4 regions of the Roseibium sp. M-1 genome follow, and region 1 is predicted to be linked to each of the others. Evidence: predicted binding sites of a transcription regulator. Region 1 holds the regulator's gene; each other region holds the start of a gene.
What was found. Region 1 encodes PhoB, which activates phosphate uptake and scavenging genes when phosphate is short. Its sites were predicted from a motif close to TGTCATNNANCTGTCAT; they were not measured.

Region 1 (3,110 bases):
ATGAGGCGGCACGCAGCGGTTTCTTATACACTGCCGGTACCCGGCACTGTCAATGGAAATGGCGCACAAGATATTTCCGGCCCAGCTCAAGGCGGATTTCGTAAAATTCTCAAGGACCTCGCCTTATTTGGGGAAAAGTCGGTTCATCCCCAACTGGTTTGAGCCGGGCGGTTGCCTGACAAATTAACGTTATTGTAACCTCTGGGACATGAGACACGAGATCTCGTGAGGCAAATCACTTAGAGGCACTAGATCTGCCAGCATTAGGCGTGCCGATGCATGCTTAACACGGGGTTAATGGCTGCGGAGCGGCCGAACTAAAGGGTGCGGCGATGAGTTGGACGAACGAACGGGTTGAGCTTCTGAAAAAGCTTTGGGGCGAAGGCTTGAGCGCCAGCCAGATTGCAGGCGAGCTGGGTGGAGTGACCCGCAACGCCGTGATCGGCAAGGTGCACCGGCTGGGTCTGTCCGGCCGCGCCAAATCCTCCACAACCAGCGCCAAGCCGCGCCGGGCTCGCCCGGCGACCGGTGCGCCGAGCGCTGCACCGAAGAAACCGTCCTCCCAGCCGCAGTCCATCGGCGCGACGGCCCTCAAGGCCGACTTCGCTCCGGCGCCTGCCGTCGAAGCCAAACCGCGTGTCGAGCCGATCGCGGAGCTGGTGCCGATCTCGCAACGGGCCACGATCCTGACCCTGACCGAGCGGACCTGCAAATGGCCGATCGGCGATCCGGCAACCGACGACTTCTATTTCTGCGGCCGCCAGTCCGATGCGGGCGTGCCCTATTGCGCTCATCACTGCAAAATCGCCTACCAGCCCGTCGCCGACCGCCGCCGCGACCGCAAGACGATGGCCCAGGCCGGCTGAGTGCCGTCTGACAGTCCAGCTCATGAAAAGCCCGCCAAATCGGCGGGCTTTTTTTTAGGATTGCGTAACCCTTTCCGCGTCATCCCGGCCAAGCGAAGCGCGAGCCGGGACCGGGGAGCCAAAAACCTTAGCCGTCAAGCCGATTTTCCAAATACCTCCTTGGGCACACCGGTCCCGGATCTTCGCTTCGCTGCGTCCGGGATGACCAACGAGAGGTAGGTACAAAAAAGCCCGCCTTTCCGGCGGGCTCAATCATTTTGAAGCTCAACGGGGGTTTAGACGGTCGCGGTGAACTGGTCGTTGAAGGCGTAGCCGGCACCGCGAACGGTGCGGATCGGGTCCTTGGCCTTGCCCTTGTTCAGCGCCTTGCGCAGGCGGCCGACATGAACGTCGACCGTGCGTTCGTCCACATAGACATCGTGCCCCCAGACACCGTCCAGAAGCTGCTCGCGCGAGAATACACGGCCTGGCGAAGTCATCAGGAATTCCAGCAGCCGGAACTCGGTCGGGCCCAGGTGGATTTCCTTGGTGCTGCGGCGGACGCGGTGCGTTTCCCGGTCGAGTTCGATATCGCCGGACCGCAGCATGGTCGACACCACTTCGGGGCTTGCCCGGCGCAGGATGGCACGCACGCGGGCCATCAGTTCGGGGACAGAGAAAGGCTTGACGACATAGTCGTCGGCACCTGTCGACAGGCCGCGGATGCGCTCGGCTTCTTCGCCGCGTGCGGTCAGCATGATGACCGGCAGGCGCTCGGTACCTTCCCGCGCCCTCAGGCGGCGGCACAGTTCGATGCCGGAGAGGCCCGGCAGCATCCAGTCAAGCAGCAGCAGGTCCGGCACGCTTTCGCGCAGGCGGATCTCCGCCTCGTCTCCCCGGGCACAAGCCTCGACCGAGTATCCTTCTGCTTCCAAATTGTATCTCAAAAGAAGGCTGAGCGGTTCTTCGTCTTCAACGATGAGCACCTTCGGCATACATCTCGCTCCAATTTCCGCAGCCGGCGCTCCGGCGCCGGCCGTATCGATTTCCGCTTCTGCAAGGCTGGCGGTTAGACGGCGCCGGTCTCGTCGACCTTGGCCCGGTCTTCCGGCAGACGCTCGCCGGTGACCATGTAATAGACGTTCTCCGCGATGTTGGTCGCATGATCGCCGATGCGCTCGATGTTCTTGGCGCAAAACAGCAGATGAACGCACTGGGTGATCACCCGCGGATCTTCCATCATGTAGGTGAGCAGTTCGCGGAAGATGGACGTGTAGATCGCATCAACTTCGGCGTCAGCTTCCTGCACGCGGCGGGCAGCCTCCGCATCCTTGCGCGCATAGGCGTCCAGAACCTGTTTCAGCTGCGACAGGGCAAGCTCGGTCATATGCTCCACACCGATGGCGAGCTTCTTCGACTGCAGGTCGCTGTCGATGGCAATGACGCGTTTGGCAACGTTCTTGGCAAGGTCACCGACCCGTTCCAGGTCGTTGGCAATGCGCGTCGCAGCGGTGATTTCACGCAGATCCTGGCCCATCGGCTGGCGGCGGGCGATCAGCTCGATCAGCTTGACTTCGACCTCATGATAGAGATCGTCCAGGCGCCGGTCGCTCTTGATCGTCGCCCTGGCAAGCTCGGTGTCCTGCGACACCAGAGCCGACACGGCATCTGCGAAAGCTTGCTCGGCCAGGCCGCCCATTTCGGCAACCTTGCCGGCCATTTCCCTCAGTTCCTCGTCATAGGACGAGACGATGTGTTCAGACATCCAGTGTCCCCTTCAGAATTCTTTAAAAATGCCTAGCCGAAGCGGCCGGTAATGTAGTCCTGCGTACGCTTGTCCTTCGGATTGGTAAAGATGTCCTCCGTCGGACCTTCCTCAACCAGAATGCCGAGGTGAAAGAAGGCGGTACGCTGCGACACGCGGGCTGCCTGCTGCATGGAGTGGGTGACGATCACGATTGTGAAATTCTCGCGCAACTCGTCGATCAGTTCCTCAACCTTGGCGGTGGCGATCGGATCGAGGGCCGAACAGGGCTCGTCCATGAGGATCACTTCCGGGCTGACAGCAATCGCACGGGCGATGCACAGGCGCTGTTGCTGGCCGCCGGACATGCCGGTGCCCGGCTCGTCGAGACGGTTCTTCACTTCTTCCCAGAGGCCGGCCTTCTGCAGGCTGGACGCAACGATCTCGTCGAGCTCGGTCTTGTTGCGGGCAAGGCCGTGTATGCGCGGGCCATAGGCGACGTTGTCGTAGATCGACTTCGG
Region 2 (3,110 bases), 2.0 Mb from region 1:
TGCCGGCGGCTATTTCAAGGAGAAGGCCCTGCCGGAAGCCCTGAACGCAGTCGACCTGGTCGCCAAGGCGCTCGGCGCCGGCCTGGAGATCGACATTCCGGAAGCAGCGCGCGCCAGGGCGGCAGCCTATGTCATAACAGCGGCGGAGGGCTCGACCCTGCATTTCAACCGCATACGGGAACGACCGCAGGATTTCGACCCGGAAACCCGCGACCGATTTCTGGCAGGGACGATGGTGCCCGCCGTCTGGGTGCAGCAGGCCCAGCGCTTCCGCAGCTGGTTCCGCGATCTCTTCCGCAAGATTTTCGAGGAGGTCGATATCCTGCTGGCCCCGGCAACGCCCTTCACCGCCCTGCCGTCGGGCACCAAGACCTTCACGATCAATGGCGAGACCATGCCGGCTCGGCCGAATATCGGCCTCTTTACCCAGCCGATCTCTTATATCGGCCTGCCCGCCGTCACGGTCCCGGTCTGGCTGGACGGCGCGAAGCTGCCCATCGGTGTCCAGGTGATCGCGCCTGCGTGGCGCGAGGATCTGGCCCTGCGCGTCGCCCGTTATCTAGAAGAGACGGGAACCTGCCGCGCGCCCATTGCCGACCTGACGGGCTGACACAATTGGCGAAGGAACCACCTCGACCGGCAGGCAATCTCAGCCTGGCGCAATTGCGTGCACTGGAGGCGGTCGTGCGCACGGGCAGTTTTTCGGCGGCCGCGAAGGAAATCGGCGTCTCCCAGCCGTCGATTTCCAACCATGTGCAAGGCCTGGAAAGCCGGTTCAAGGTCAAGCTTCTTGCCAAATCCGGCTATTCGGTCGCCGCAACACCGGCCCTTCAACAGCTGTTGCCCCGCATAAGGGCCGTGCTGGCGCTGGCGGGCGATCTGGAGACGGAACTTTCCCACAAACGCATGCTGGCTTCCGGCGAGCTGCGGATCGGCTACTCCACCTACCAGCTGGCGATCCCGCGCATTTCGTCCTTCATGGCGCGGCACCCGGACATCGCCATCGAGGCGCGGGCTCTCGCAAGCCAGGATATCGTTGACCTCATCGAAGACGGCGACATCGATATCGGCTTCATCACCGGCAAGGAAATCCCGGCCGGCCTGGAAGGCGAACTGATTGTGAGGACCCGCATCGTCCTCGCCGTCCGGCCGGAGCATCCACTCACCCGGAAAGATCAGGCGGATTGGGCGGATGTCGCCAGGCTGCCCCTGCTTCAGCGGGAAGGAAGCTCGGGCACCCGCAGGATTTTCGATGCCGCGGCCATGGTCGCCGGGATAAGGACCAACACGGTGCTCGCCCTCGGCTCCTGGGGCTCCATTGCCAGCCTTGTGCGTTCAGGCACCGGTTCCGGCGTCGCACTCGAAGCGGAAATATCGGAACGAGACGGACTGGTCCCTGTTCAGATCGCCGATCCCGCGCTCGGTGCAAACCATTACGCAGTCTGGCAGAAGGACATGGCAAACGTCGCCGCCATCGAAGCGTTCCGCAACTGTCTGCAGAGTGATGCCTGAAGTTGCCGGCTCCAATTCGATAACAAAAAGCTATACATTGAGAATTTTCATCGACCTGTCAGAATTCCCGTGTTTTCTGGCGGGAGTTTCTGGTCGGACTTTCTGGCCGGACTTTCTAGCGCCTTCATCGGGCCCGATACTGTCGTATGCGACGAGGGCTTGCCATAGAGTTTGAAAGGCTCCGGCCGGCTTTGGACAGACCTGAATGACAAAGAAATCCTATGACCTTGCGGTTGTCGGCGCGGGCATTGTCGGCCTCGCCCATGCCCTGGCAGCCGCAAGGCTTGGCAAGAAGGTCGTCGTAATCGACCGCGACAGCCTGGCCAACGGCGCTTCAATCCGCAATTTCGGCTTCGTTACGGTCACCGGCCAGCAGGCCGGAGACTGTTGGCAGATGGCCTGTCGCAGCCGGCAGGTCTGGTCCGAGATTGCAAAGGCCGCCCGGATCCCGCTGCTCCAGGAAGGACTGACCATGACGGCACGGCTGCCGGAATCGGAAGCCGTCATCGACGCATTCTTGAAGACCGAAATGGGGGAACATTGCCGCCGCCTCACCGCCGCGGAAGCAATGGGAAAAGTTCCTGCGCTGCGCAGGGATGCGATCACCTCGGCGCTTTATTCGCCGCTGGAGGTCCGGGTGGAATCGCGCGATGCCCTGCCCAGGATCGCGACCTGGCTGGCGGAGACACTGAATGTCGATTTCCATTGGCAGACCAGCGTCAATTCAATCGCGACACCCAGGCTGGAAACCTCGCGTGGAAATCTCCATGCCGAAGCAGTGATCGTCTGTCCGGGCGACGATGCAACCACGCTGTTCTCCAGCCGGATCTCTGCCTACGAGACCACCCGCTGTAAACTGCAGATGCTGCGTATCCAGTCGAAGCGACCGTTCAATCTCGGCACCACTGTCATGTCGGATCTCGGTCTCGCCCGCTATCTTGGTTATGCCGAACTTCCCGAAGCCGACGCGTTGAAGGCCCGGCTCGACAGGGAGATGCGGCCGCTTCGCGACAACGGCATCCATCTCATCGTGGTTCAGTCCGCCGACGGCAGTCTGGTCGTCGGTGACAGCCACCATTATGGCCCGACACCGGACCCGTTTATCGAAAAGGGCGTGAACGACCTGATCCTGTCCGAGATGGACACTGTTCTGGATGTCGGTCCCTACGACATCACCGAAACCTGGATCGGCACCTATGCCTCCGCCCGGGATCGCTGGCGCTTCACGGACAGCCCGGACGACGCAACCCGCATTGTGGTCGTCACGGCAGGTTGCGGCGCCTCCACCGCCTTTGCCATCGGCGAGGAAACCATCGCCGGCCTTTATGCTTGAGGAAATAAAATGAGCAAATTCAAAGCCGTGGTCTTCGACTGGGCCGGCACCATGATCGATTTCGGTTCCTTCGCGCCGATGGGTGTCTTCGTCAAGGCGTTCGAGAGCTTCGGCATCACCGCCTCCATCGACCAGGCACGCGCCCCGATGGGCAAGCCGAAATGGGACCATATCCGCGCCATGATGGACGATCCGGACATTGCCGCGCAGTGGACCGCAAGATACGGCGCGGCGCCGGGCGATGCCGATGTCGACAAGGTTTACG
Region 3 (3,110 bases), 2.1 Mb from region 1:
CAGATAAACCGGCTTGTGCTTGGGTCCGTATTTACCCATATGTTGAGGGAGTTGTGCTACATGTACTGTTACATGAGCATTTCGATCTAGAAGGGGATTTCCACGACCATGTCGACCTTTGACCGTCAATCACAAGGCGCGTATTCCGTCGCTGGCGCACGCGCCCAGGCCGGCATCGATCAGGGCCTCCGGTCCTATATGCTTGGTGTCTACAACTACATGACCATCGGCCTTGCGCTGACCGGGTTCCTGGCGCTCGCAACCGTCATGCTGGCCACCACCACCGACCCGAACGCCGCCGTCGCCAGCCTCGGCAATGGCCGCATGCTGACCCAGCTGGGCGTCGCCATCTATGGCAGCCCGCTGAAATGGGTCGTCATGCTCGCGCCGCTTGGCATGGTGATGTGGCTGTCTTTCCGCATCCAGTCCATGAGTGCCGGTGGCGCCCGGGTCCTGTTCCTGGTCTATGCCGCTGTAATGGGCATCTCCCTGTCCTCGATCTTCCTGGTCTACACACCGGGCTCGATCGCGCAGGTCTTCTTCATTACTGCCGCCGCCTTTGGCTCCCTCAGCCTCTTCGGCTACACCACCAAGAAGGACCTGTCCGGTTGGGGCTCGTTCCTGTTCATGGGGCTGATCGGCATCGTCATCGCGTCCATCGTCAACATTTTCATGGCGTCGTCCGCCCTGCAATTCGCCATTTCCGTAATTGGCGTCCTGGTGTTCGCCGGCCTGACGGCTTACGACACCCAGCAGATCAAGGAAATGTACTATGAAGGCGACAGCGGTGAAGTCGCGACCAAGAAGTCTGTGATGGGCGCCCTGCGTCTTTACCTCGACTTCATCAACATGTTCCTCATGCTGCTGCAGCTGTTCGGCAACCGCGAATAAGCTTCCGGCATCCCGACGAAAATGCGAAAGCCCGGCTCTGCCGGGCATTTTGTTTGGTCCTACGAGGAATGCACGCGCAGGCACAGCAAGCAATCTGACGGGCACCACGTCACGATCGCACGGCTGCTCCGGTCAAACCTCGACCACGCGCAGGTGTTTCTTCTTTTCCAGCACACGCAGGACCTGGGCAAGGTCATGCCCGCGCTTCAGGATCATGCCGCCGGTCGCCACCACCGCGTAGGCCCCCTGGCGCCGGGAGAGCTTCGGATCCTTCTCGATCCGGTAGAGCGGCATCTCGGACGATCTGCGGAAAACGGAAAAGACGGCCCGGTCCTTCAAAAGGTCGATGGCATAGTCTCGCCATTCGCCATCGGCGACCATGCGTCCGTAGAGCCTGAGGATCGTATCCAGTTCGCGCCGGTTGAAGGCAACAATCGGTTTGGGAGGGGGAGCCGCTTGGCTGTGCGGCAGCGGGCCCAGGCCCGTGCCGCGCTGAAACGCGCTTTCGTCGGCTTCGCTCATTCCGCCTCCATTCCGTTCGCGGTTTCGCTGCAGACAGGGAATCGCTTGGCAACGATGCCTGTCACCTCCCTGTCATGATGCGTCTCCTTTTGCCGGAATGGCAAGCCCGCAACGTCATATTGAGCAATCCCGGCGATTTTCTCCGTATTTTTGACGGTAAATTATCTGGGGGAAACATTAAAAACGGACGCTACGGCAGTTTGCCCAGAAAGAAAGCCCAAATTTCCTTGAAATTGCCGCATTCCAGCCCTTGGCAAGCCATTTTGGGCACCCATATTCCTAACATACCTTGATGGGTATGACCGGTAGAAATCACGGAATGCATTAGCCCCCCAGCCCCCCGGGGTTTTTACAGGTCAACCAGATTTAATGAGTCAAACATCAAGGCAACTGAAGGGCCGGCTTTATGCCGGCCCTTTTCATTTGGGCCACAGGTGCCTCCTCGGCAAATCTTCCAGTCCCGCCGGAACGCAGCGTTACTTTTCAGCACACCCCACACGATTGCCCCTTTTCCAAACGGGCGCTTGATGTATCCTTTTCAGCAGGATGACTACGGACCTGATCGATCTGCGCGCGGCCCGGACCGCGGATTGCGATGCCCTTGCCGGCATTCACAGCGAAGCCTGGCTTGGCGCCTACCGGGGCGTTTTGCATGGTGTCGACCTGCAGAAAATGATCTCCCGCCGGGGCACCAGCTGGTGGCGCGGCGCGCTTGCCCGCGGTGTCGATATCAAGATCCTTTCCATTGCCGACGTGCCCGCCGGCTACGCCACCTATGGCCCCTGCCGCCTGCGCAACACAGGCATGGAGGGCGAGGTCTACGAGCTTTACCTGAAACCGGAATACCAGGGCCTCGGCTTCGGCCGGCTGCTGTTCAACAATGTGCGCGAGACGCTGGCGGCGAAAAACCTCTCCGGCGTTGCGGTCCAGGTCTTGAGCGACAATGACCCGGCCCGGGCCTTCTACAAGGCCGTCGGCGGCCGCCTGGCGGCAAAATCCTGGTACAGGCTGGGCGGCCGGCGGATGGAACTGTCCATCTATACCTGGCCCCCTGCGCGATCCTGAACCGGCACGCGCCTGATACGGCAACCGAACTGAGGGCACGATCCAGACCTAGAGCCCGTCGCGAAAAAGTGGGTTCCGGTTTTTCGCAAAAAGACGTGCGTCAAAAATGAGATAAAGCGTGTCACGTGAATTCAAATGAACGCGACACGCTTTATACCAAAAAGTGTTGATTTTGACCCATCTGACCGCCTTTGGAGGCTTTTCGGCAAGGCGCGCGTCGCAGGGCGATGCGCGGCTATCGGACAAGACGTGCAACGCAGTCCGAGGAGCCTCCAAAGGCGGCCTCCGGTGGGCCATTTCCGCCCGCCGGACATCGTTGCACCGCTTGCCCGGTCAACCAGACCGCGCTACGCGATGCGCCTCGCCGACAACCGGAAATGACCCATCTGATGGGTCAAAATCAACACTCTTTGGTATTAGAGGCTAGCCCCGGCTCACCACTGCAGCACACCCGGATTGCCCAGGATCTGCGGTTCCCGCGTGCAGTCGTAGGTCCCGGCCATGGTGTCGGCCGCCTGGCGGGCCATCTCGTTGGCGTTCTTGTTGGCCTGGGCATCGATGCGGGCGATCTGGCAGGTGCCACCGCCCGGAAGCAATTGTGTGACGATGAGAACGCTGCCTGTGGCGGCGCC
Region 4 (3,110 bases), 2.5 Mb from region 1:
GCGACCAGCGCATCAGGTTGGTGAAGCCGCGGGCACGCAGGTCCTGTTCCAGCGAACGTGTCGCCACCATGCAGCCGCTGCCCCCATTGTGGAAGCGGCGCAGCCAGCTGTAGGACCAGGTGAGCGGTATGGGCAGCCGCGCCGACACGTATTCCGGAAACCGGGTGTGATAGCTGGTGGTGAAGGGAATGCCCGCCTTCTTCGCAACGCTCGCCGCCAGCAGGCCCAAAGGACCTTCCGTGGCAATGTGCAGGTGCTCGCAGGCACGGTCCTCGATCTTGCGTCGGACGATGCCGCGATGGGTCAGGGAGAGGCGGATTTCCGGATAGGTTGGACAGGGCAGCGTTCTGAATTCCTGTGGCGACAGGAATTCCATGCGTACGCCGATGGCCTGCAGCTCTTCCGCCGTGCGTTCCAGAGAGCGAACGACACCGTTGATCTGGGGATGCCAGGCATCCGTGACAATCAGAATGGAGCTCATGCGGCGACCGGAGTTTCCCGGGATTTCGCCGGCACGAGTGTTTCCTGCGTGTGGTCCACCCATCGGATCACCTCAAAGGTTCCATCGTGGTGCTCGGCAACCGCAGTGCAGCTTTCCACCCAGTCACCGGTATTGATGTAGTGAATACCATTCATATCGCGATCGGCGGCATGATGAATATGCCCGCAGATGACGCCGTCCACACCCTGGCGGCGCGCTTCGTCGGAGAGCGCTTCCTCGAACCGGCCGATGAAGCTGACTGCGTTCTTCACCTTCAGCTTCGCCCAGGCCGACAGCGACCAGTAGGTCAGGCCAAGACGGCGGCGGACGGCGTTGAGAACGGTATTGATGTTGAGCGCGGTGACATAAGCCTTGTCGCCGAAGAAGGCGAGCCACTTGGCGTGGCGGATGACCACGTCGAACTGGTCGCCGTGGATCACCAGATAGCGCTTTCCGTTGGCCGCTTCGTGAATGATGCTGTCCGTCACCTCGACGCCGCCGAAATGAGTGCCGAGGAAATTGCGCAGAAACTCGTCGTGATTGCCCGGAATATAGATCACCCGCGCACCCTTGCGGCCCTTGCGGAGGATCTTCTGCACCACGTCGTTATGCAGCTGCGGCCAGTACCACGAGCGCTTCAGGCGCCAGCCGTCGGCGATGTCGCCGACCAGGTAAATCGTCTCGGCATCGTTGTCCTTCAGAAAGTCGAGCAAGAGCTCGGCCTGGCATCCGCGCGTGCCCAGATGAACGTCCGAAATGAACAAGGCCCGGTAATGCCGCGATGCCTCTGCGGTAGACATAGCACTTCTCCAATGTCTCGTTGGAGCGCTATAGACGCGATTCAAGTATCACTATTATGACAAATGAGCCGTCTTCCTAATCTGCGGTTGTTTTCCCCGATCATCCTTAATGGGCGGGACAAGGCTTTCCCTTATGCTTTGACGTGACGATCGCGGGGATGCCGCATCTCCTCGGCAGCAGTTCCGCAATCGCCGTAACAGGGTTTGACAGGGTCTCCTGCCGGCGGCCACATAGACGCGAAACAATTCGAAGGAGATCGTCCATGGACCTTGGTCTCAAGGGCAGGAAAGCAATCATTTGCGCGTCGAGCCGCGGCCTCGGCCGGGGCTGCGCGCAAGCACTGGCGGAAGCGGGCTGCGACATCGTCCTCAACGGGCGCAACGAAGCCGTTCTGGATGCCGCCAGGGCGGATCTGGAAACCCGTTTCGGCGTCGCGGTGACCGCAGTCGTCGCGGATGTCTCGACCATGGCCGGCCAGGACGCCCTGCTGTCGGCCTGTCCGGATCCGGACATCCTCGTCAACAACAATGGCGGCCCGCCGCGCAGGGACTTCAGCGAACTCGACCGGGCGGCACTGCTGGAAGGGGCAATCCAGAATTTCGTGACGCCCGTGGAGCTGATCCAGGCCGTGGTGCCGGGCATGAAGGCTCGCGGCTTCGGCCGCATCGTCAACATCACGTCGATGTCGGTGAAGATGCCGATCGAGGGGCTGGATCTTTCCAGCGGCGCCCGGGCCGGCCTGACAGCCTTTCTCGCCGGTGTCTGCCGTCAGCTTGCGCCGCACGGCATCACCATCAACAATCTCCTGCCCGGCAAGATGGACACCGACCGGCTGAAGGGCGGTTTCGAGCGGACCGCCAGCCAGTCCGGCCGGAGCGTGGAAGACGTGCGCGCCGCCCAGACGGCGGAGATCCCCGCCCGGCGCTTCGGCACGGCAGAGGAATTCGGCCAGACTTGCGCCTTCCTGTGTTCACGTCACGCTGGCTACATCACCGGCCAGAACATCCTCATGGACGGCGGCCTCTATCCGGCGGCGTTTTGAGGGACACACAAGCAAGGTGTTAAGCGCGTCTGCAGCCAGAAGAGTGAAGGTTTCGAGCTGCAGAGACGCGGGAGTGGACACATTATCTGAAGCCCCACTTCCACATTGTATTCTTCATGTTTTTCCGATGACATGCCGATCCGATAGCCTTCGGCCATGGCCGAAGGCTACAATCTTTTCATTTATGCGATAGCCAGATGCCAGACAGCTCCAACAATCACATTAAGGATCCAGCCGCGGCTGCGGCCTTGGGAAATTTGCTCCTGAATGCTGCTGATGAGTTGAACCAGCTCGGCAACGAACCGATCCTGATCATCGCTTATCCGCACAAATACAATGACGCAGGTTATGACGACTACTGGTGCGCGGTTCAGGTTGGGCGCAGCTACTGGGAGGCCTCCCAGTTCTACAGGTATGCGTATCTGAACGGCTACAGATCGGGTCAAGCACCGGAATTCGACAGTGGTGCCGGCCATGTCGCGGAGCGCGCAAACTACGTTTCCGGCGAATCCAATCAGCTCAGAGAAACGCCCGAGACACTCCGGAAGAAGTTGAAAACGGTACGCAATGTGCTGAGTGACCTGGAAAAGACCGCCTGGAGGGATTTGTCGGTAAAGGCACTCGGGCTACGTGACAGTTTCGGTCTGGGACTATACCTGATCAACGGTGGGACTTGGCTGATACAGACGCACTATTCCGGCGCCGATGAAGGCCACGCCTGGTATTGCAATATGGGCGGCGAACTGAGCTATTTTGCAGAAGTCCTAAATGCAACGACAGGTATAG

Region 2: ACX3M4_RS01560 (TIGR03364 family FAD-dependent oxidoreductase) is a predicted target of PhoB. The motif match lies at 1,558-1,574, and genes of this name have one in related genera.
Region 3: ACX3M4_RS19885 (DUF2794 domain-containing protein) is a predicted target of PhoB. The motif match lies at 1,473-1,489, and genes of this name have one in related genera.
Region 4: ACX3M4_RS28715 (UDP-2,3-diacylglucosamine diphosphatase) is a predicted target of PhoB. The motif match lies at 1,327-1,343, and genes of this name have one in related genera.

What each region holds. Positions count from the first base shown of each region.
Region 1 covers NZ_CM137257.1:2,265,378-2,268,487, forward strand. The annotation lists gene ACX3M4_RS10245 (GcrA family cell cycle regulator) at 333-866, shown strand; gene phoB (phosphate regulon transcriptional regulator PhoB) at 1,142-1,840, opposite strand; gene phoU (phosphate signaling complex protein PhoU) at 1,915-2,610, opposite strand; gene pstB (phosphate ABC transporter ATP-binding protein PstB) at 2,643-3,110, opposite strand, start outside.
Region 2 covers NZ_CM137257.1:312,967-316,076, reverse strand. The annotation lists gene ACX3M4_RS01570 (AtzE family amidohydrolase) at 1-610, shown strand, start outside; gene ACX3M4_RS01565 (LysR family transcriptional regulator) at 616-1,512, shown strand; gene ACX3M4_RS01560 (TIGR03364 family FAD-dependent oxidoreductase) at 1,718-2,845, shown strand; gene phnX (phosphonoacetaldehyde hydrolase) at 2,855-3,110, shown strand, end outside.
Region 3 covers NZ_CM137257.1:4,379,781-4,382,890, reverse strand. The annotation lists gene ACX3M4_RS19890 (Bax inhibitor-1/YccA family protein) at 109-891, shown strand; gene ACX3M4_RS19885 (DUF2794 domain-containing protein) at 1,024-1,413, opposite strand; gene ACX3M4_RS19880 (GNAT family N-acetyltransferase) at 1,960-2,478, shown strand; gene ACX3M4_RS19875 (hypothetical protein) at 2,913-3,110, opposite strand, start outside.
Region 4 covers NZ_CM137257.1:6,369,449-6,372,558, reverse strand. The annotation lists gene ACX3M4_RS28720 (glycosyltransferase family 4 protein) at 1-481, opposite strand, end outside; gene ACX3M4_RS28715 (UDP-2,3-diacylglucosamine diphosphatase) at 478-1,281, opposite strand; gene ACX3M4_RS28710 (SDR family oxidoreductase) at 1,545-2,324, shown strand; gene ACX3M4_RS28705 (hypothetical protein) at 2,522-3,110, shown strand, end outside.